One region of the Amycolatopsis sp. NPDC057786 genome, then DNA from elsewhere that is predicted to be linked to it. Evidence: predicted binding sites of a transcription regulator. Region 1 holds the regulator's gene; each other region holds the start of a gene.

Evidence for each region. The regulator HspR, encoded in region 1, represses chaperone genes until heat shock. The targets are predictions, from matches to a motif close to ANNTTGAGTNNNNNNNACTCAANNT.
Region 2: lon (endopeptidase La) is a predicted target of HspR. The motif match lies at 2,767-2,791, and genes of this name have one in related genera.
Region 3: ACFVM3_RS38045 (adenylate cyclase) is a predicted target of HspR. The motif match lies at 3,625-3,649, and genes of this name have one in related genera.

The regions. Positions count from the first base shown of each region.
Region 1 is NZ_JBHVKW010000003.1:19,669-27,093, forward strand. It holds gene ACFVM3_RS03005 (globin domain-containing protein) at 1-872, shown strand, start outside; gene ACFVM3_RS03010 (lytic polysaccharide monooxygenase) at 1,032-1,784, shown strand; gene ACFVM3_RS03015 (DUF305 domain-containing protein) at 1,781-2,377, shown strand; gene ACFVM3_RS03020 (heat shock protein transcriptional repressor HspR) at 2,531-2,959, opposite strand; gene dnaJ (molecular chaperone DnaJ) at 2,965-4,140, opposite strand; gene grpE (nucleotide exchange factor GrpE) at 4,174-4,956, opposite strand; gene dnaK (molecular chaperone DnaK) at 4,953-6,824, opposite strand; gene ACFVM3_RS03040 (alpha/beta hydrolase) at 6,991-7,425, opposite strand, start outside.
Region 2 is NZ_JBHVKW010000001.1:78,419-85,843, forward strand. It holds gene ACFVM3_RS00450 (putative bifunctional diguanylate cyclase/phosphodiesterase) at 1-555, opposite strand, end outside; gene ACFVM3_RS00455 (GNAT family N-acetyltransferase) at 835-1,773, shown strand; gene ACFVM3_RS00460 (SAM-dependent methyltransferase) at 1,792-2,640, shown strand; gene lon (endopeptidase La) at 2,808-5,210, shown strand; gene ACFVM3_RS00470 (hypothetical protein) at 5,376-5,576, shown strand; gene ACFVM3_RS00475 (helix-turn-helix domain-containing protein) at 5,573-6,076, shown strand; gene ACFVM3_RS00480 (alkaline phosphatase PhoX) at 6,073-7,233, shown strand; gene ACFVM3_RS00485 (DedA family protein) at 7,276-7,425, opposite strand, start outside.
Region 3 is NZ_JBHVKW010000130.1:3,237-10,661, forward strand. It holds gene ACFVM3_RS38015 (CDP-alcohol phosphatidyltransferase family protein) at 1-276, opposite strand, end outside; gene ACFVM3_RS38020 (hypothetical protein) at 314-547, opposite strand; gene ACFVM3_RS38025 (hypothetical protein) at 855-1,364, shown strand; gene ACFVM3_RS38030 (hypothetical protein) at 1,388-1,759, shown strand; gene ACFVM3_RS38035 (hypothetical protein) at 2,144-2,548, opposite strand; gene ACFVM3_RS38040 (hypothetical protein) at 2,605-3,492, opposite strand; gene ACFVM3_RS38045 (adenylate cyclase) at 3,650-4,618, shown strand; gene ACFVM3_RS38050 (hypothetical protein) at 4,621-5,595, shown strand; gene ACFVM3_RS38055 (adenylosuccinate synthetase) at 5,592-6,785, shown strand; gene ACFVM3_RS38060 (NUDIX domain-containing protein) at 6,782-7,414, shown strand; gene ACFVM3_RS38065 (D-Ala-D-Ala carboxypeptidase family metallohydrolase) at 7,420-7,425, opposite strand, start outside.

The sequences.
Region 1 (7,425 bases):
ATCGGAAGTTCGACGTCCTCGGCCGCCATTACGACGCCGTCGGCGTCGCGCTGATCGCCGCGTTGAAAAGGTTCCTGAAGGAGGACTGGACACCGGAACTGGAAGACGCCTGGGTCACCGCGTACGGCGTCATTTCGAAGAACATGCGTGAGGCCGCGGGCAAGGAGATCGGGCCGGCGTGGTGGAAGGCGACCGTCGTCGAACACCGGCTCGCCACCCGCGACGTCGCCGTGATCAAGGTGCGCACCGATCAGCCGCTCCCGTACCGGGCGGGCGGCTACGTCAGCGTCGAAGTCCCGCAGCGGCCGCGGATGTGGCGGTACTTCTCGCCTGCCACCGCGCCGCGCGACGACGGGACGATGGAGTTCCACGTGCACGCCGTGCGCGGCGGCTGGGTCTCGCGCGCGATCGTCCACCACACGCGGCCCGGCGACGTCTGGCGGCTCGGCCCGTCACTCGGCGCGCTTTCGGTGCACCACACGGAAAGCCGTCCGCTGCTGATGATCGGTGGCGGTACCGGCGTCGCGCCGCTCCTCGCCCTGCTCGACGACCTGTCGCGCTGGAAGAACAACCCGCCGGTGCACCTGTTCTTCGGCGGCCGCCGCCCCGAAGACCTCTACGCCCTCGACGAGCTCCGCGGGCTGACCGTCACCTGCCCTTGGCTGACGGTGACCCCGGTGACCGAGGAAGGCACCATCGCCGGCGGCGACCGCGGCACGCTGGCCACGGCCGTCACCCAGCGCGGCGACTGGAAGGAGCGCGACGTGTACGTCGCCGGGTCGCCGTCGATGATCCGGGCGACGATCGCGAAACTGCTCGCGGCGGGCACTGACCTGGCGCGGATCAAGTACGACCCGTTCACGCTGGACTGAGCCGATGCGTCCTTCGTATTAGGCCGATCGGCTGTTCCACCTGGGCTCGACGCAGCAGTAGGTCAGTGAATCATTGACCGGGATCACCGGCGGATTTATGGTCTAGACCACATTGCTCCCCCTCGCGGGAACACCGTCGTTCCATCCCCAGGAGCCGGCATGACCGTCAAACGCAAGCTCGTGGCAGCCGCCGCCGGTGCGATCCTCGCCCCGATCGCCATCGTCGCCGTCCCGCAGGTGGCCAGCGCCCATGGCTACGTGCTGTCCCCGCCCAGCCGCCAGGCGAACTGCGCCCAAGGCAAGGTGTCCGGCTGCGGTGCCATCGTCTACGAACCGCAGAGTGTCGAAGGCCCCAAGGGGCTCCGCAGCTGCAACGGCGGCGTTCCCGGTTTCGCCGAGCTCAACGACGAATCGAAGCCGTGGCCCGCAGCGTCCGTCGGCAACAGCGTGACCTTCAACTGGAAGTTCACCGCCTACCACCGGACCACGAACTACGAGTACTACATCGGCGGCACCAAGATCGCCGACATCAGCGGGAACAACTCCGCGCCGAAGGACCCGACGTCGCACACGGTGAGCCTGAACGGCTTCAGCGGCCGTCAGAAGGTGCTCGCCATCTGGAACATCGCGGATACGCCGATGGCGTTCTACAGCTGCATCGACCTGCAGATCGGCGGCGGCAACCCGCCCACGACCAGCAACCCGCCGACCACGAGCAACCCGCCCACGACGTCGAACCCGCCGACCAGCACCACCAACCCGCCCACCGGCGGCACCTGGGCGGCCGGGACGTCCTACTCGGTCGGCAACACGGTGACCTACGGCGGCGTCACGTACCGGTGCCAGATGGCGCATACGGCGATCCAAGGCTGGGAACCGCCGAACACCCCCGCCCTGTGGACGCGCCAGTGAAGCTGGCCCTCGTTCTCGTCGCCGGTCTCGTGGCCCTCGCGGGCTGCGGGTCCGGCGACGGCTCACCCCCGAACGCCGGCGCCCCGATCTCCCCGGTTCCCCAGTCGGCGGGCGCGTCCGCGGTGTACAACGACGCCGACGTGATGTTCCTGCAGATGATGATCGCCCACAACGACCAGGGCGTGGAGATCGTCAAACTGGTGAAGGCCAAGCAGGGGCAGAAGCAGGAGCTGACGAATCTCGCGGCCGCCATCGAGGCGACGCAGCAGACCGAGACCTCCGACATGCGGAACTGGCTGAGGTCCTGGGGCAAACCCGAGACGGGCTCGGCGGATCCGCACGCGCACCACCATCACGGTGGCGACGGGCTGACCGACAAGGGACTGCTCGAAGCACTGTCCAAAAAGGATGGTGCGGAGTTCAGCCTCGACTTCGCCGACATCTTCGTCGCGCACCAGCACAACGGGGTCGCGCTGGCGAGGACCGAGCTGAAGGACGGCAAGAACCCGGAGGCGAAGGCGCTGGCCCAGCGGATCATGGACTCGCGCACCGGCGAGGTCCAGCAGATCCGGACCCTGGTGCCCGGCCAATAACGCATTCAGTCCGCTGAATGCGTGTGCTCGAAGCCGTAACTCGCGTGTTTGAAGGCGTCACAAGCGTGATTGAGGCCGTAACTCGTGAGTTACGGCCTCAATCACGCGAGTTCCGTGCTCAAGCACGTGAATGACGTGTTCGAGCACGCGAGACTACGTGCGTTTTTTGGGCTTCCAGACCACGAGCGCCGTCTGCTGCCGCAGCGGGACGAGATCCTTGCGGTAGGAGGCGTGCACGGCCGCGGCCGTCTGTTCGGCGGCGACGTACGCCGCGGTGAGCTCTTCGGTCAGTTCGGCGATCCGCGCGCGGAGCGCGTCGACCTGGTTCTCCAGCTCGATGATCCGCTTGATGCCCGCGAGGTTGACACCGTCCTCTTGGGACAGTCGCTGCACTTCGCGCAGCAACGCGATGTCCCGCATCGAGTAACGCCGTCCACCGCCGGACGTCCGGCCCGGCGACACGAGACCCTGGCGGTCGTAGGACCGCAGGGTCTGCGCGTGCAGGCCGGAAAGCTGCGCCGCCACCGAAATGACGAACACCGGGGTGTCCTCGTCCGCACCGTGCGGCAGCCCGCCGAACATCGTGCTCACCTGCCTTCGAGAAGTTCGGTGATCTCCGGTCGCGGATCGTGATCGGCCATGGCCTCCGCGTAGGCCTCCAGCGCTTCACGGGCCTTGTCGTCCAGTTTGGCCGGGATGGCCGCCTGCAGGGTGACCAGCAGATCGCCCTGCGAGCCGTCGCGTTTCGCGATTCCCTTGCCGCGCACCCGAAGGACGCGACCGCTCGCCGTGCCTTGCGGCACCTTCAGCGAGACCTTGCCCTCGAGCGTCGGCACGGTGATCGTGCCGCCGAGGGCCAGTTCCGTGAAGGACACCGGCACGGTGATCGTCAGGTCGAGGTCCTTGCGCCCGAACACGGCGTGCGGAGCGACGTGCACGCGGACGTACAGGTCGCCCGGCTGCGCGCCGCCACGGCCCGGTTCGCCCTGGCCCGCCAGCCGGATCCGCTGGTCGTCGGCGACGCCCGGCGGGATCCGCACGGTCAGCGTGCGGGTGCGGGTACTGATGCCCTCGCCGGCGCATTCCGGGCAGGGGTCGTCGATGATCGTGCCGCGGCCGCGGCAGTCACGGCACGGCTCCGAGAACGCGAACGCGCCCTGGCTCCGGCTGACCAGCCCGCTGCCCTGGCAGGTCGCACACGTCCGCGGGGAGGTCCCCGGTTTCGCGCCGTTGCCGCCGCAGGTGGAACAGGTCGCCGGGCTCGACAGCCGCAGCGGCAGGGTCGCGCCCTTGACCGCCTCGGCGAAGTCGATCCGGACGTCGGTCTCCACGTCCGAGCCGCGCTGCGGCCGGTTCGCCGTGGCACCGGCCGCGCCGCCGCGGCGGCCGAAGAGACCGCCGAGGATGTCGCCGAGGCCGCCGAAACCGCCCTGCTGCTGACCCGCCTGGCCGAAGATGTCGCCGACGTCGAAACCGCCGCCGCCACCGCCGGCCCCCGGGAAGCCGAAGCCGCCGGGACCGCCGGAGCCGAAGAGGCGGCGAGCCTCGTCGTACTCCTTGCGCTTGGACGTGTCGGAAAGAACGCCGTACGCCTCGGAGACCGCCTTGAACTTCTTCTCGGCCTCCGCGTTGCCCGCGTTGGCGTCGGGGTGGTTCTCCTTGGCCAGCTTGCGATAGGCCTTCTTGATCTCGTCCGCGGTGGCGTCGGAGGAGACGCCCAGCTCACGGTAGAAGTCCTTACCGATCCATTCCCGTGCACTCACCGAACGTCTCCTCCTTTCACGCCGTATCGCCGATCAGCGGTCGTTCTCATCGAAAAGTTCGCCCTTGAGCGGCAGTTCGCCACCCACGGGCGGGTCCACCGGCGCGTCCTGCGCCGCCGGAGCGGCGCCGGGCTCGTGGTCGGTGACGCCGACCATCGCCGGGCGCAGCACGCGCTCGCCGAAGCGGTAACCACGGCGCATGACCATGGTGACCGTCGGCTCGCTGACGTCCGGCGACGTGCTGTGCTGCACGGCCTCGTGGACGCTCGGGTCGAAGGGCTCGCCCTCGGCGCCGAACGACTCGAGGCCCGACCGCTGCAGGCTCCCGACCAGCTTCTCGCCGACCGCCTTGAAGGCACCGGTCAGATCGCCGTGCTGCTCCGCGCGCTCGAGGTCGTCGAGCAGCGGGAGCAGGTCGTTGACGACCGACGCCTTCGCGCCGACGACGACCTGCTCGCGGTCGCGATCCACGCGCTTGCGGTAGTTGGCGTACTCGGCCTGGAGCCGCTGGAGGTCGGCGGTGCGTTCCGCCAGCTCCTTCTCCAGTCCGGTGGCCACCGACACCGAGTCGTCCACAATGGACTCCCCGAGGCCGGGGCCCGCGTGGGCCGCGGGCTCCGGCTCGGTCTGCGCGGCGGACTCCGCCGGGGCCACGGTGTCCTCGGCCGGAGCGGCGTGCTTCGGGCCGTCCTTGGGCTCGGTCGCCGGGGCGGCCGATCGGACCTCACCGGTCAGCGGGTCGATCCGCCTACGGTCCCGCACGACCACCGGTTCGTCCGGGCCCCGGCCCTCGGTTTCGTCGTAGCGTCCGGTCACTTCTTGTCCTTCTCGTCCTCTTCGACGATCTCGGCGTCGACGACGTCGTCCGCCTTGGCCTGCGAACCGGCACCCGCGCCGGCCGCACCGGCGGCGCCCTCACCGGCGGCACCTTCGGCGCCAGGGGTGGCGTTCGCGTAGAGCGCGGTGCCCAGCTCCTGCGAAGCGGTGTTCAGCTTCTCGATGGACTCGCGGATCTTCGCCGAGTCGGTGCCCTTGAGCGCCTCGTTGGCCTCGTCGATCGCGGTCTTGACCTTGCCCTTGAGCTCGTCGGGCAGCTTGTCCTCGTTGTCCTTGACGAACTTCTCGGTCTGGTAGACCAGCGTCTCCGCCTGGTTGCGGGTCTCCGCCTCCTCGCGGCGCTGCTTGTCCTCCTCGGCGTGGGCCTCGGCGTCCTTGACCATGCGCTCGATGTCATCCTTCGGCAGCGCGGAGCCACCGGTGATCGTCATCGACTGCTCCTTGTTCGTGCCGAGGTCCTTCGCGAGGACGTGCACGATGCCGTTGGCGTCGATGTCGAAGGTGACCTCGATCTGCGGCACGCCACGCGGGGCGGGCGGGAGACCGGTCAGCTCGAACATGCCGAGCTTCTTGTTGTGCGCCGCGATCTCGCGCTCACCCTGGAACACCTGGATCTGCACCGAGGGCTGGTTGTCGTCCGCGGTGGAGAAGATCTCCGAACGCTTGGTCGGGATCGTGGTGTTGCGCTCGATGAGCTTGGTGAACACGCCGCCCTTGGTCTCGATACCCAGCGAAAGCGGGGTCACGTCGAGCAGGAGGACGTCCTTGACCTCACCCTTGAGCACACCGGCCTGCAGCGCCGCGCCGACGGCGACGACCTCGTCCGGGTTCACGCCCTTGTTCGGCTCGCGGCCGCCGGTCAGCTCCTTGACCAGCTCGGACACGGCGGGCATGCGGGTGGAACCACCCACGAGCACCACGTGGTCGATGTCGCCGACCGCGACACCCGCGTCACGGATGACGTTGTTGAACGGCTTGCGGGTGCGCTCGAGCAGGTCCGAGGTGATCTTCTGGAACTCGGCGCGGGAGAGCTGCTCGTCGAGGAACAGCGGGTTCTTGTCCGCGTCCACCGTGATGTACGGCAGGTTGATGCTGGCCGAGTTCGAGCTGGACAGCTCGATCTTCGCCTTCTCGGCGGCCTCACGGATGCGCTGGAGCGCCATCTTGTCCTTGGTGAGGTCGATGCCGTTGGACGACTTGAACTTGTCGACCAGCCAGGTGACGATGCGCTCGTCCCAGTCGTCACCGCCGAGGTGGTTGTCACCGGAGGTCGCGCGGACCTCGACGACACCCTCGCCGATCTCCAGCAGCGAGACGTCGAACGTACCGCCACCGAGGTCGAAGACCAGGATGGTCTGTTCCTTCTCGCCCTTGTCGAGGCCGTACGCCAGCGCCGCCGCGGTGGGCTCGTTGACGATGCGGAGCACGTTCAGGCCGGCGATCTGCCCGGCCTCCTTGGTGGCCTGCCGCTGCGCGTCCTCGAAGTAGGCGGGGACGGTGATGACCGCGTCGGTGATGGTCTCGCCCAGGTACGCCTCGGCGTCGCGCTTGAGCTTCATCAGCACGCGGGCGCTGATCTCCTGCGAGGTGTAGGCCTTGCCGTCGATCTCGGTCTTCCAGTCGGTACCGATGTGCCGCTTGACCGACCGGATGGTCCGGTCGACGTTCGTCACGGCCTGGTTCTTCGCCGGCTGGCCGGTCAGCACTTCGCCGTTCTTGGCGAAGGCGACGATGGACGGGGTGGTGCGGGAACCTTCCGAGTTGGCGATGACCGTCGGCTCGCCGCCCTCAAGGACAGCGACGACCGAGTTGGTCGTGCCGAGGTCGATGCCGACCGCTCGCGCCATGGTGTGATCCTCCTGCTAGTTCGTGACCTGCACGTATCGGCCCACCTTGAGTGGGCTCAACGCAAGTTGTATCGGGATGGTGGGGCTTCCGTCAAGCCGGACTTGAGTCACCCTCACTCAACCTTGCATCCGGCTCAACGAGCGGCACGATCGTCTTGTTCCCGGACTACCGGCAGACCGTGCCCGGAGCGGGTGTGACACCGCTCACCAGGTATTTCACCTCTTCGGTGCGCACGCAGGCGGAGTTCAGCAGCCCCGTGTGCCCGTACCCGGCGTCGACCAGCAACGTCGAGTTCTCGATGTTCCTCGCGAGCCCCTTCGCCCAAACGAGCGGCGTCGCCGGATCGTGTTCGCCGCCGACCACGAGGATCGGCGCCGCGCCCTGGACCTTCTGCGGGCGTGGGAGGTACGCCGACGGCACCGGCCAGCCCGCGCACCCGCTCGCCATGTCCCAGAACTCCGAGTACCGCCAGCCGTGCGGAGAAAGGGTCTTCACCAGACCCTGCATCGCCCGCATGTCGGCGTAGGAGGTGAACGGCGAGCCGAAGTCGTGACAGCCGATCGCGCGATACGCGCCGTAGGACGGGTCGAGCTGGGAGTA
Region 2 (7,425 bases), on a different contig from region 1:
GGCGAGCGCGAGCAGCGTGCTGACCAGCGGCGCGGTCAAAGTGCCCGCCAGCGCGGCGATCCAGGTCATGTCGTGGGCGCCGGAGGCCTGTTTCACCAGCCCCGCCACGGCGAACGCGCCCGTGATCTCCAGCAGGAAGGCGCCGGCGTTGTAGAGCACGCGGCCCGCGACCTTGCGGGCCAGCAATGTCCCGATGCCCGCCGCGAGATGGGCGGCGAGCACGACTTCGAACGGAGCGACGAAGAAGCCGATGACCAGCGGGATCTCGGTGAACGAGATCGTCCACGAGATACCGCTGCGGACGTCGACGTTGATGCCGAGCTGTTCGGCGAGAAGGAACGCGAGCGCGAGGATCGGCCCGATCCACAACAGGTCGTCCGAGGCCTCGAAGTCCAGCCAGAGGCTGACCGCGGCCGCGGCGGCGATGCCCATGGTGAGTACCGCGAAGGTGTAGACGCGGAATCGTCGCTCGTCGGTACGAGCCTCCGTAACGGCGCCTCCCTTGCCCGCCGGCGCCTGTGCGGCGCTCCCGGGCCTGCCGTTCGTGTCCGGCATCCGACCTTCCTTCCCGGCTGCCCAACCGGTCTTGTCCTACCGCGACCTCGGGACGAGGGCAATACAGTACCCCGGAGGGCGTACCCGAGTCCCATTCGAGACAGTATGAGATCACCCCAGGGTTAACAATGGGCGCGTCGCGCTGACCTGCGTGGACCAAGGGGTGAAATGGGAGCGTTATTCGCGTTCCTTCCGACTACCGGAAGTCACCTGGCGCCACGCCCCGGCCAATCTCGTGAAGTTCCCGGCGGACCCGCGAGTAGGGGCTTGAATAGCCCTATGAATAGCCACGCCATCGCCGCCGGGCACGCCGAGCGGCTCGCCACCGTGGACTCCCTGCTTCCCGAAATGCCTGCACTGGAGCCTGTCGAGAGCTCCGTGTCACTCTCCGCGACGGCAGGCGACTCAGCCGCCGCCGGATTGTCGGTACGGACCGAGGCGAGTCCCGATTCTGTTGACTCTCCGTGGCGGGCGCTCGTCGAGCATCGCCTCGAAGCACGGCTCACCGGGCCTCGCCCGGAAGCGGCCCTTGACGCATTACTCACCCGATGGGATGAACATCTGAAGACCGTGGCCCCACCTGGGGATGTCGAGACCGCGGCGACGGTGGTGCGACCCAGCCGGGACTCCCCCGGTTCGGCCGAATTGCTGCGCCGCGGCTTCGCGCCGGTGCTGGTGATCGCGGTCCGCCCGGCCGACCGGCTCGCCGTGACGGGTCCGCCCGCCACGCCCGGAGTGCACATCCGGCCCGCCGAAGCGGATGATCTCGAAACCGCCGTCGGACTCGAACTGGAATTGCAGCGTTACGACGCGCAGTTCGGTTCTGTCACTTTGCGCGAGGGCGCGGAGGAAACGATCACGGCGGAGCTGTCGAAACACGTCGGACGCGAAAATCCGACGTTGTGGATCGCCGAACTGTACGGCCGCCCGCTGGGCATGGTCCGGGTGCAGTTCCCCGGCGAGACAGGGTGGATCGGTGGCCGGGTCGCGGCCGAGAAGGTCGGCTACCTGTCGTCGCTCGCGGTGGCCGAACCGGCTCGCTCGAGCGGGGTGGGGACGGCGCTCGCCGCGCACGCGCACCAGGTCTTCGACGAATGCGGCGCCGAAGCGGTGCTGCTGCACCACGCGCTGGCCAACCCGCGTTCGACGCCGTTCTGGTACGCGCAGGGCTACCGGCCGCTCTGGACGTACTGGCAACGCCGACCGGCGGTGCCCTGATCCCGATAGGCTCATTCCGTGAAGAGGGACGATGACGCGGCCCCGGTGGCGCCGACCGGGGTCGACACCGAAAAGCCGTCCGCGGCGAGGATCTACGACTGGTTCCTCGGTGGGACCCACAACTGGGCGGTCGACCGCGAGTTCGCCCGCGCGCTGGAAAAACAGTGGCGGTGGGTCAAACCGGGCGCGCGGCACAACCGCGAGTTCATGAACCGGGTCGTGCGCGCGGCGCTGAACGCCGGGATCCGGCAGTTCATCGATCTGGGCTCCGGTGTCCCGACCGCCGGGAACGTGCACGAGATCGTCCAGGAGGAACTGGAGCCCGGCGATACGGCGAAGGTCGTGTACGTCGACTACGAGCCGGTTGCGGTGGCGCACGCGGAGCTGATCCTCGAACGGCACGAGGCGACCGACTGGGCCGGGATCATCCAGGCCGACATGCGGCGGCCGAAGGACGTCCTGCGCCATCCGGAGACGTTGCGGCTGATCGATTTCGACCAGCCGGTGTGCCTGATGATGATGGCCGTGCTGCATTTCGCCGGGCCGCACGACGATCCGCCCGCGCTGGTCGCGACCTACCGGAACGCGCTGGCGCCGGGCAGCTGGCTGGGGCTGTCGCATATGAGCTTCGGCGGCCAGACGGGCAAGGAGGCCGACGGGCTCCACTGGATGGTCGAGCAGTACCGGAAGACGAGCAACCCGGTGTGGATGCGGGACCGCGAAGAGATCGAGCCGCTCTTCGGGGACTGGCCGTTGCTGGAGCCCGGCGTCGTCCATCTGCCCGAGTGGCGGCCGGTGCGGGAGCTGCGACGGGACGAGGAAGGTGCCCGGCCGTTCGCCTGGTGCGGGGTCGCCGTCCACCCCTGACATCCGACCTTTCGCCGCAACGCGTCGCGTTTAGCCTGCTAAACGCGACGCTTTGGGCGCTAGAGGTCGGAGGGGAGGGTGATCGCTGACGGCGAACGCGGAAAGGAAACAAACGGGTCGATCGGAGAGTTGAGCTAGACAGACTCAACTAACCGAGGAGTGCACAGATGACCGACAACCGCCTCCTGCCCGTCCTCCCGCTCGATGACGACGTCGTGCTGCCGGGCATGATCGTCCCGCTCGACCTCGCCGACACGGAGACGCGCGCCGCGGTGGAGTCCGCCCAGGCCAACACGCCTGCCCAGGCTTCCTTCCCGGGGATCCGGTCCAGCGCCGCCACGAAGGCCGAAGTGCTGATCGTCCCCCGCGTCCACGGCGAGTACGCCGAACTCGGCACCATCGCGACCGTCGAACGCATCGGGCGCGTGCCCGGCGGCAAGACCGCGGTGTTGCTGCGCGGCACTCGCCGCGCCGTCGTCGGCCGCATCGCCGACGGTCCCGGCGCCGCCCGCTGGGTGCACGCCGAGGCCGCCACCGAGACCACGGACGACAACTCCGCGAAGCTCGCGTCCGAGTACAAGAGCGTGGTCCTCGCGATCCTGCAGCAGCGCGGTGGCTGGCAGATGATCGACGCCGTCCAGGAGGTGGAGGATCCGTCCGCGCTCGCCGACCTGGCGGGCAACTCGTCCTACCTCAAGACCGAGCAGAAGCTCGAACTGCTGACCACGCTCGACGTCTCCACGCGGCTGGAGAAGGCCCTCGAATGGAGCCGCGAGCAGCTGGCCGAACTCGAGGTCACCGACACCATCCGCAAGGACGTCCAGGAGGGCATGGAGAAGCAGCAGAAGGAGTTCCTGCTGCGCCGCCAGCTCGAGGCGATCCGCAAGGAGCTGGGCGAACTCGACGGCACGGCCAACGACGACGACTACCGCGCCCGCGTCGAGGCCGCCGAACTGCCGGACGCGGTCAAGAAGGCCGCACTGTCCGAAGTGGACAAACTGGAGCGGACCTCCGACCAGTCTCCCGAGGGCGGCTGGATCCGCACGTGGCTGGACACCGTCCTCGAACTGCCGTGGAACGAGCGCACCACCGACGTCCACGACATCGCCGCCGCGCGTGACATCCTCGACGCCGACCACGCCGGTCTCGACGACGTGAAGGAACGCATCATCGAGTACCTGGCCGTGCGCAAGCGTCGCGCGGAGTCCGGGCTCGGCCCGGTCGGCGGGCGGCGTTCGGGCGCGGTGCTGGCGCTCGCCGGCCCTCCCGGGGTGGGCAAGACGTCGCTCGGTGAATCCGTGGCGAAGGCGATGGGCCGCAAGTTCGTCCGGGTGGCGCTCGGTGGTATCCGCGACGAGGCCGAGATCCGCGGTCACCGCCGCACCTACGTCGGCGCGCTGCCCGGCCGGATCGTCCGCGCCATCAAGGAAGCGGGCTCGATGAACCCGGTCGTGCTACTCGACGAGATCGACAAGGTCGGCGCCGACTACCGCGGCGACCCGACGGCCGCGCTGCTGGAGGTACTGGACCCGGAGCAGAACCACACCTTCCGCGACCACTACCTCGAGGTCGAGCTCGACCTGTCCGACGTCGTGTTCCTGGCGACGGCGAACGCGCTCGAGACCATCCCCGGCCCCCTGCTGGACCGGATGGAGCTGGTCACCCTCGACGGTTACACCGAGCACGAGAAGGTCACCATCGCCCGCGACCACCTGCTCCCCCGCGAGCTGGAGCGGGCCGGCCTCGGCAAGGACGACGTCACGCTGACCGACGGCGCGTTCAGCCGCATCGCCGCCGAGTACACGCGGGAAGCCGGGGTGCGCAACGCGAACCGGACCATCGCGAAGGTGCTCCGGAAGGTGGCGACCAAGGTCGCCCTCGATGAGGTCGAGCTGCCGCTGACGATCGACGCCGACGGGCTCGAGACCTACCTCGGCCGCCCGCGGCACCTGCCGGAGTCCTCGCTGCCCGCGTCGACGCAGCGCACGTCGACCCCCGGTGTGGCGACCGGACTGGCCGTGACCGGCGCCGGCGGTGACGTCCTCTACATCGAGGCGTCGCTGGCGGATCCGGAGTCGGGCTCGACCGGGCTCTCGCTGACCGGTCAGCTGGGTGACGTGATGAAGGAGTCGGTGCAGATCGCGTTGTCGTACCTGCGCTCGCGCGGCGCCGAGCTGGAACTGCCGGTCGGCGACTTGAAGGATCGCGGCATCCACGTGCACGTCCCCGCGGGCGCGGTGCCCAAGGACGGTCCGAGCGCCGGCATCACGATGACGACCGCACTGGCGTCCCTGCTGTCGGGCCGGGTCGTGAAGTCGGACGTCGCGATGACCGGTGAGGTCTCGCTGACCGGGCGTGTGCTGCCGATCGGCGGGGTGAAGCAGAAGCTGCTGGCCGCGCACCGGGCGGGGATGAAGACGGTGATCATCCCGCAGCGCAACGAACCCGATCTGGACGATGTCCCGGCCGAAGTGCTGGCGCAGCTGGACGTCCACGCCGTAGCGAATGTCCGTGACGTCCTGGACATCGCGCTGGCCCCGGCGACGGCTCCGGTCGCCCAAGCGGCGTAACAGCGCGAGGCCGAGCCCCGGATCCTGCCCAGGATCCGGGGCTTTCGGCATTCCGAGATCCGGACGAACCCGGACATTGCCTCACCTTAAACTCCCTATCACGTTTTGATAACGTGTATTGCGTGTCACCCAGCCGGGGTGCGTGATCCTTGAGAGGGCAAGGTCATGAGTCAAGGAATTCTTTCCCCGTTGCGGCCGAGGCGCAGGTGCGTTTCGGCCGGTCAGATCGTCTGTCTGAGCATTCTCACCGGTTTCACCGCGGCACTGACCTTCGCCGGCACCAGTGCCTCGCTCGCCGCGGGCATCGCCATCGCCCTGTTCGGCGCCGTTCTCCGTCACCCCGTGCCCGCCGGGGCACATCGATGAACACCGAAGCGGAGTTCATGGCGCGACTGCGTGAACTTCGCGACCGAAGCGGCCTCAGTATCCGCGCGCTGGCCGCCGCGACCGGCTGGTCCCGCAGCACCTTGGCCGACACGCTGGCCAGGAATACCTTGCCCGGCAACGAAAACCAGATGAGGGTACTGTTGCGCGCCCTGCTCCGGGCAGTGCCCGGAGAGCCGGGAATCGACGAGTATCTCGCCGACTGGCGTCACCTGATCGGACGTCGCCACCACCGCAATGGCGGATGCGCGCCGATCGATCGGATACTGCTCGCTTTGGCCGTCGCGGAACGGCGCGGCGGGGCCGACGCGCCAGGGCTCCGCAAAGCCCGGGAAATTGTGCTGAGCGAGGATTCCCTACGAAAGTTCTCTTCTCGCGGTGAATATGCCGCGAATTCACCTGGAAGTCCCGTTCCGCCCGTACTCTCCGACCCGCTCCTTCCCGCACCACCACATCAGCGGATGTCTCGGAGGCATGAGTGAAGCGACGGAATTTCCTGCGCGCGGCCGTGGTCGGCGCCGGTGTCACGGCGTTCGGAAACCGGCTCTCGGGGGCGGCCCTCGCCGCGCCGGCTCAGAACGGCCCCAGCTCGTACGGCGCGCTCCAGGCGGCCGACGCGAACGGGATCCAGCTGCCGGCGGGATTCACCAGCCGCGTCATCGCGAGGTCCGGCCAGAAGGTCGCGAACACCGGCTACACCTGGCACAGCGCCCCGGACGGCGGTGCGGTGTTCGCCGACGGCAGCGGCTGGATCTACGTGTCGAACTCGGAGATCACCCCGGGCGGCGGGGCGAGCGCGGTCAAATTCGACGCGAGCGGGAACATCACCGGCGCCCACCGCATCCTGGCGAACACGCGCCAGAACTGCGCGGGCGGCAAGACCCCTTGGAACACCTGGCTTTCCTGTGAGGAGATCGACCTCGGGTTCGTCTACGAATGCCAGCCGAACGGCCCGGCCACGGCCGCCGTCCAGCGGCCCGCGATGGGGAAGTTCAAGCACGAGGCCGCGGCGGCCGACCCGGTGCGCAAAGTCGTCTACCTGACCGAGGACACCTCGGACGGCTGCTTCTACCGTTTCGTCCCGACAACCTGGGGCAACCTTTCCACCGGAACGCTGCAGGTGCTGAAGGCGGGCACGGCGACCTCGGGCAGCTTCACCTGGGCGAACGTGCCCGACCCCGACGGCTCTCCCACCGCCACCCGCAACCAGGTGTCCGGCGCGAAGCGGTTCTCCGGCGGCGAAGGCCTGCACTACGCCAACGACACCGCGTGGTTCACGACCAAGGGCGACAACCGCGTCTGGCAGCTCAACCTGACGAACAACACCTACGAGCTGGCCTACGACGACTCGTTGGTCAGCCCCGGCTCGGCCCCGCTGACCGGCGTCGACAACGTCACGGGGACCTCGTCGGGTGACCTGTACGTCGCCGAAGACGGCGGCAACATGGAGATCTGCATCATCACGCCGAACGACATCGTGGCGCCCTTCCTGCGGATCAACGGCCAGAGCTCGTCGGAGATCTGCGGTCCCGCGTTCACTCCGGCGGGTGACCGGCTGTATTTCTCGTCGCAACGCGGTACCTCCGGTTCGTCCTCCGGCGGGATCACCTACGAGGTGACCGGCCCCTTCCGTTCCTGAGACCCGGTGCGGGCGCCCCGGGCAAGGGGCGCCCGCACGGGCTCAGGCGTTGGTGCGGTTCTTCTCACGCAGGCGGTTCACCACGAAGAGGGTCACCGCGATCGCGACGGCGGCGATCACGAAGTACTGGAAGAACCCGGCGTACTCCTCGACCAGGTGCCAGCTCTCCCCGAGGCCGTAGCCCGCCAGCAC
Region 3 (7,425 bases), on a different contig from region 1:
GAGGATGTAGAGCCGGTCGGCGGCGGGGTCGAGCAGCTGGCCGAGCCGGGACATCTGGTTGAGCCAGCGGGCGAGTTTGCCGTCGAGCCAGTCGGTGAGCGCGCTGAACACGAGCAGCGCGAGCGCCCAGCCGTCCTCCTTCGGGCCGAGGAGCAGCCACAGGAAGACCGGCACTCCGGCGAGCCGGAGGATCGAAAGCATGTTGGGAACGTTCAGGGCCTGCCGCAGCAGTGAAGGCTCTTCGCTGGTCACGCTCGGTTCGGGGGGCGTACTCACCCGCTCAGCCTATCCAGCGGCGGCAGGTCCTCCCCCGTCAGCTGGCCCGGGTGTGGGTCCAGCCGCGGCGTTGCAGGTCCGCGCTGGTCAGCGCCACGGGCCTGCCTCGATGGTCGGTGCCCATCCAGCGGTTGTGGCCGGCGGAGATCTCGAGGACGTACGGGCGGCCACCACACCAGACGACGGTGCACGGTGCCGTCGGTGGCAGCTCCGCGCTCGCCGGTGCGGTGGCCTGGGGTGACGCGGGGTCGGTCTGTTCGTCGGTCTTCATCACTCTCACGGTTTCGTGACGGGGACTGGGACACGCCGGAGCGCTACCTGTGTTTTCGGCAGAACGGGTCCGCGCGTTAACGGATCCGGCGTGGATTCGTCCGATCGGTTCGCGACGACAGCAGGATGTTGTCGCGCTGTGAACGGCATGTTAATCGTCCACAATGGACAGTCAATGAGCGGTCCTCGCGTACCGCGGCGCCGCGGGCGCGATAGCCTCCCGCGAATCGAACGTGGCTCAATACCACGGCATCGGGCCCGGCCGGGTCAGAATGGGCCGGCCACGACCGGCCGACGAAAGGATCGCCTTGCCCGTCTCGACCACCACGGGAACGTGGCGGCGCCTGTTCGCGGCCTGCGCCGTCACCGGAACGCTCGCCGCCTGTTCGGGCGAAGATCCGCCACCGCCTGTCACCTCGATGTCGGTCTCGCCGCCCTCGGTCCCCACAGCGGTGTCCAGCGTGTCGGTGCCGCCGATCCCGTCGCAGACCGCGCCGAGCCCGTCCACCGCCCCGGTTTCCGCTTCACCGCCGAAATCCGCTGAACCGGTTCAGGGTTCGTGCGGCACGGTCACCGCGGCCAGCGGGCTGACCCTCCAGGTACTCAACGGCCCCGGGGTCTCGTGCGCGGACGCGACCGGGATCGTCGGCTCGTTCCACCAGAGGATCGCCGGACGGCAGTCCGCGGGCTCGGACGAACCGGTCAGCGAGACCGTGGACGGCTGGCTGTGCGTCTCCGGCGCTCCCGCCGCGCAAGGCGGCACCAGTTGCAGCAAGGGCGAACAGAACGTGTTCGCCGCCGTCGTCCCCGTCGAATGAACCATCCTCGAGAAGAAGGGCCCATGAAGAGCCTCGCCGTGCTCCCCGCCGCGTTCGCCGTCGTCCTGCTGAGCGGTTGCGGCGCCGATCCCGCTCCCGCGGCCGCGCCGCCCTCCCCCACGGCCGACCAGGTCCTGGCCGGCACGCCCTGTGGTGAGATCACCGGGTTCCAGGGCGCGAAGAACAAGGTCGTCGTGCGCGGGAAGGCCGAGTGCGCCGAAGCGACGCAGGTGCTTACGGAGTACTTCGCCAAGCTGACGCCGGCCGAGGCGGCGTCACCGCAGGGGCCCGGCCCCGTGGTGGTCGGGGCTTGGACCTGCGGGAGCGGGCCGAACGATCCGGTGACGAGTTGCTCGACCGAAGACGAGCGGCAGATCGAAGCGACCCGCTCCTGAGCGTCGGTCGGCGCCGTACAAGGTGCGGGCCTCGAATTTCTGTCCCGAGAACCCGCCGTGCCTCGGCGGCCGTGCCCGCCTGAAGTACATGAAGGTCGAGTTTCGTCGGCTCAGCCAAGGGAAGGGTCCTTCACGCGCGGCCGCTGTGCCTACTGGTGTACCTGGGACGAGAGCAGCGACCCTGAAGGTAGTGAAGGCCTCCTTGAGGGACCCAGAGTCCCTCAAGGAGGCCTTCACGGACCGCGGTCCCGCGATCAGAGAAGCCAGTAGTCACTCACGACCCGCGCATGACCTGGGCCGAAGGCTCCTTTCACCGCATCAGACGCAGTGAAGGGAACCATCACCCCACCACCGGTCGCTCCTGCGAAACACGCCGCCTTTGCCTTACTCTCGATGACCCTCGCGGCGCCGCTTGCCCACGTCCAGCCGGTACAGGACGACACCCACTATCACGATGCCGACGAGAAAGAGACCCAGCGCGCCGCCCGCCGAGATCTTCCAGATCAAGGGCGATCTCGACCGATAGGCGAATCCGTCACCGACGAAAACCGTGTCACCCGGCGAGATCTCCTCACCCAGGATCCGGCCGCCTCCGGTACGGCCGTCGGCGAAGCGCCATTTCCCGGAGCAGTAAGGGGTTTGGCCGTTCACCGCGGAACCTTCCGAAGTGCATCCCGAGACCTCGGTGACCGTGACGTCCGCGCCGGTGCTCAATTCACCGATGTCGGAACCGAGGAAGGCCCAGACGATACCGAAGATCAGCAGAAAGGGGATGAAGGCCGAGAGCACCGAGGAAAGAACTCCCGATTTCCGCGCTCTTTCCGACACTGGAGTCCTTTCGTCGATCACTGGAGCTTCAGCAGGACTTCCCGCTCGAGTTTGCCGACGAGGAGGTACTGGGGCCGGTATCCGGGCGGGACCACGAAGCAGACGAGACCCGTGGTGCCGTCGAAAGCACCGGGAGCGCCCGCGCAGTCCTTGACGCGTTCCGGCTCACCGTGTTCGTCGGCCGACAGCTCCAACGCCGTGTCGCCGAAGCGAGAAGCCTCGATCCTCAAGGTGAGGACGTGGAATCCGCTCAACCACGCCTCGGCTCCCTCCGGCGGTGCGGGTCTGCTGTCGAGCACACGCACGGCCGCCTCTCCGGTGACGGCGGTCTGTCCACGGGCGAACACCGGCGGCGGCCCCCATAAGTCGCGACGGAGTTCCCAGAAATTCGGGACCGGGTCGGCCGCCTCACCGTAGGCCGTCTCGCCGAACCCGACCGGCGTCAGCACGACGAACGCGGCGAAGGCCAGCCCGGCGAGGAATGGCGGCGCCTTCCGCGCGATCCCCCTTCTCGCCACTTTGACCAGCACGATGGCCGCGAGCACCAGGATGGCCGAGCCGAGGGACATCGCCGCGATCTTCTCCCACGGATGGTGGGCTTCCACGACGTCGGTGGCCCCGCGCACGGACAAAACCCGGTCCGTCACCGACGAAAGCCGGGCGACCACCGGATCGGCGAGGCCGAACGTGTCTCGTGTCGGCACTTCGATCGTGCGGCCGTCTTCGGTGATCGCCAGGACGTCGTAGCTGGTACGCGGGCCGTGCTGTCCTTCACTGATCGTGGAGTTCCGCTCCGAGATCACCGCGCGCACGTCGTAAGTGCCGGCCAGCCCTTCGACGATCCATCGTCCGGCGAAGGCCGCGACGGACCCCCAGACGATCCCGATCACGAGCGCGATGATCATCGCGCTCGTTCGCTGCCCGTCTTTCCGATCCGCTTCGCGGAAGACCACCAACACCCCCTGTCCGGCTCGGCCAGCTTATGGACCGAAGCCACCGCGCGGCACGGGATTTGTACCCACCCCCTTGCATCCCTAGGTAAGAGTCGTCTAGACTCAAACTATGCTCACCAGGGAAGACGCCGTGACGATGATCGAGAACACGGTCGACGCGGCCGCTCTGTTCGCCCGCCATCGCTACCGCGAACTGGCGGCCGTGCTCCACCCCGACCGCAACCCCGGCGACGAGCGCGTCCACCGGGCCGCCGCCACCCTCAACCGCCTTCACGACGACTGGAAACGCTCCCGACGCCAGACGGTCACCACGGCGACGTCGGCGTACACCCTCACCGCACCGCACGCGGTGGGCAGCGTCGCGACGACGTACCGGACCACCGGGCCGTATCTGGTGAAACTCGTCCGCGACCCGGCGCTCAACCCGCTGATCCACGCCGAGTGGGCGGCGCTGCGCACGCTCGACGGTTTCACCGAACGGCACCGCTGGCTGCGCCCCTATTACCCGCGACTGCTGGACACCTCGGGTCCGGTGGCCAGGGGCGACCGAGCGTTCAGCGTCCTCGATCCGCTCGTCGACGGTTTCGTCACCCTCGCCGATATCGGGAAAGCCTTCCCCGGCGGGCTCGACGGCCGCGACTACGCGTGGATGCACCGCCGCCTCCTGCGTGCCGTGGCGGGCGCGCACCGGGCGGGTGTCGTCCACGGCCACCTCACCGCGGACAACGTGCTCGTCCATCCGGGACAGCACGGCATCGTCGTCGTCGGCTGGTCCTTCGCCGTCGAGGACGGTGTGCTCCCGCTTGCGGCGGACAAGTCCGTCCAATACCCGCCGGAAGTCCACAAAGGACTACCGGTGACCGGGGCCACCGACGTCCACATGCTCCACCGCATGATGCTGGAACTCCTGGCACCCGACGAAACCCGCCAACGCGAGTTCGCGAACTGGTGCACACAGGAGGCCCCGGCACAACGACCCGACGCCGCCGATCTGCTCGACGAGTACGACGCGCTGCTCGACGACTTGTACGGACCTCGCACCTTCCGACCCTTCACCATCCCCGAGACAGGAGCCTGACCATGGGACACGGACACTGGGACGACAACGCCTACGCCGCCGCGAAGACTTTCCGGCGGGCCAAGGGCGAGGACGACTTCGGCTACACCGCCGATCTGCGCTCCAAGCCCGCGAAAGACTGGAAGGTGGCGCCGGCGCTCGACCCGCTGAACGTCATCCGGGAATGCCGGGATTCGGCCGACCACGCCGATTCGACGCCGATCGCGGTGCTGTTCGACGTCACCGGCTCGATGCGCCGCGTGCCGCGGGTCATGCAGGGCAAACTCGGCAAACTGCACGGCCTGCTGAAGCGCCGGGGCTACCTGGCCGACCCGCAGGTCATGTTCGGCGCGATCGGCGACGCCGACAGCGACCGGGTGCCCTTGCAGGTCGGGCAGTTCGAATCGGACAACCGGATGGACGAGCAGCTGCGCACGATCTTCCTCGAAGGCGGAGGCGGCGGGCAGAAGAGCGAGTCCTACGAACTGGCCGCCTACTTCATGGCCCGGCACGTCGTGACCGACGCGTGGCAGAACCGCGGCCGCAAGGGCTATCTGTTCATCATCGGTGACGAGCTGAACAAGCCCGCGCTGGAGGCGCGCCACATCCGCCGCGTGATCGGGGATGACGTGCGGGAGGACATCGACCCGGCCTCGGTGTACCGGGAGCTGGCCCGCAAGTGGCACGTCTTCTTCGTGCTGCCGAACCAGTCTTCGTACTACAACGACCCGCAGATCGGCGAGCACTGGAGCGATCTGCTCGGCCAGAACTTCCTGAAGCTCGACGATCCCGGCGCGGTGTGCGAACTGATCGCGGCCACCATCGGACTGGAAGAGCGGGTCGTCGACGTCGACCGGGCGCTCGCCGATCTCGCGGACGTCGGCTCGGTCGCCGAAAGCAAGGCGGTCGGCAAGGCGCTGGCGAAGCTGGGCGCCAAAGCGGTCGTCACGTCGGCGGTGCCCGAGGCCGACGGGCCGAGCGACGTGGTGTTGCGATGAGTCTCCTGGACGGACACGTGGTGGTGGTCGGGCTCGGCTTCGGCGACGAAGGCAAGGGCGCGGTGGTCGACGCGCTCTGCGCCGCCCGGCCCACCACCGCCGTGGTCCGCTTCAACGGGGGCGCGCAGGCCGCGCACAACGTCGTCGTGGACGGGCGGCACCACACGTTCAGCCAGTTCGGGGCGGGCACGTTCGCCGGCGTGCCCACCCATCTGTCGCGGTTCGTGCTGGTCGAGCCGTTCGCGCTGGCCGCGGAAGCGCGCCGGCTCGAAGGGGCGGGCGTCCGGAATCCGCTCTCGCTGCTGAGCGTGGACGGCCGGGCTCTGCTCACGACGCCGTTCCACATCCACGCCAACCGGGCGAGGGAGGAGGCACGGGGCGCGAACCGGCACGGCTCGTGCGGGAAGGGCATCGGCGAGACCGTCTGGTACTCGCTCTTGCCCGGCGCCGTGCCGGGCGAGGTGGTGGAAAGCCAGGAGGTGATCGGGACGCCGGGGGAAGCGCCCACGGTCGCCGACTGTGCCCGGCCGTCGGTCTTGCGGCGCAAGCTGGACGCGCTCGCGCGGTTCTACGCCCCGCTCGCCACGCCACCGCACGGCGTGGACGAACTGGTGGCGCTGTACCGCGACTTCGCGGACGCCGTGCGGATCACCGACGGGGACGAAACGGGGCGGCTGGCGGATTCCGGGCGGCTGGTGTTCGAGGGAGCGCAGGGGGCTCTCCTCGACCAGCACCACGGATTCCATCCGCATACGACCTGGTCCACCACCACACCGCACAACGCCCGCGCCCTGCTGGGCGAGCGCCCGCACACCGTCCTCGGTGTCACGCGGACGTACCTCACCCGGCATGGCGCGGGACCGCTGCCGACCGAATCCGCCGCCGTGCTCGCCCGCTTTCCGGAGGCGCACAACGAAACCGGCGAATTCCAGGGCGCGTGGCGGGCCGGTCATCTCGACGCGGCCCTGCTCGACTACGCGATCGCGGCCTGCGACGGGGTGGACGCGCTCGCGGTGACCCACCTCGACGCGACCGGACTGAAGGTCGTGCCCCGTGACGGCTCCCCCGCCGTCGACCTGCCGGATCCGCTGGCGTGGTTCGCCGAGCGGCTGCCGGTGGCCGTCACCGGGTACGGCCCGGACAGGGCCGGTTACCGGGTCACGGAGGCAAGGTCGACAATCAACGCGTGATCGAGTCGACGCCGGTGTCCGTTGACGTGCTCGTGGTGCGGTTCGCGCCCGGCACCAGGAATGTGCTGCTGGGAATCGCGCCGCGAGCCGCCGAGCCGTTCGAAGGGGAACTCGCCCTGCCTGGCGTGCTGCTCGGGCTCGGCGAGCGGTTGAGGGAGGCGGCGCACCGGGCGGTGGCAGGCAAACTCGGCCTGCCGTCCGGCGCGCTTTCGGCGACGGGACAGCTCGCCACCTTCGACGAGCCGAACCGTGATCCCCGCGGTCCCACGCTCTCCATCGCCTTGTGGGCCACGATGAGTCCCGCGTTCGACGAACCGGGGAACGCGGTGTGGGCGCCGCTCGACGAGGTCCCGCCGCTGGCGTTCGACCACGACCGGATCGTGGCGGACTGCCGTCCGATGCTGGCCGAACGGCTGTGGCGGGACGTCGCCTTCACCGCCGGTCTGCTGGGGCCGATCTTCACGACGGCGCAGGCACTGGATGTCACCGAAGCGTTGACCGGGGACCGCCCCTATCCGGCCAATCTCGGCCGGACCATGGAGCGGGTCCCCGGTCTGCGGCGCACCACCGAACACGCGGCCGCCCTCCCCAAGGGAGGACGGCCGCCGTCGCTGTGGCGCTGGGAATGACGAGGTCAGAT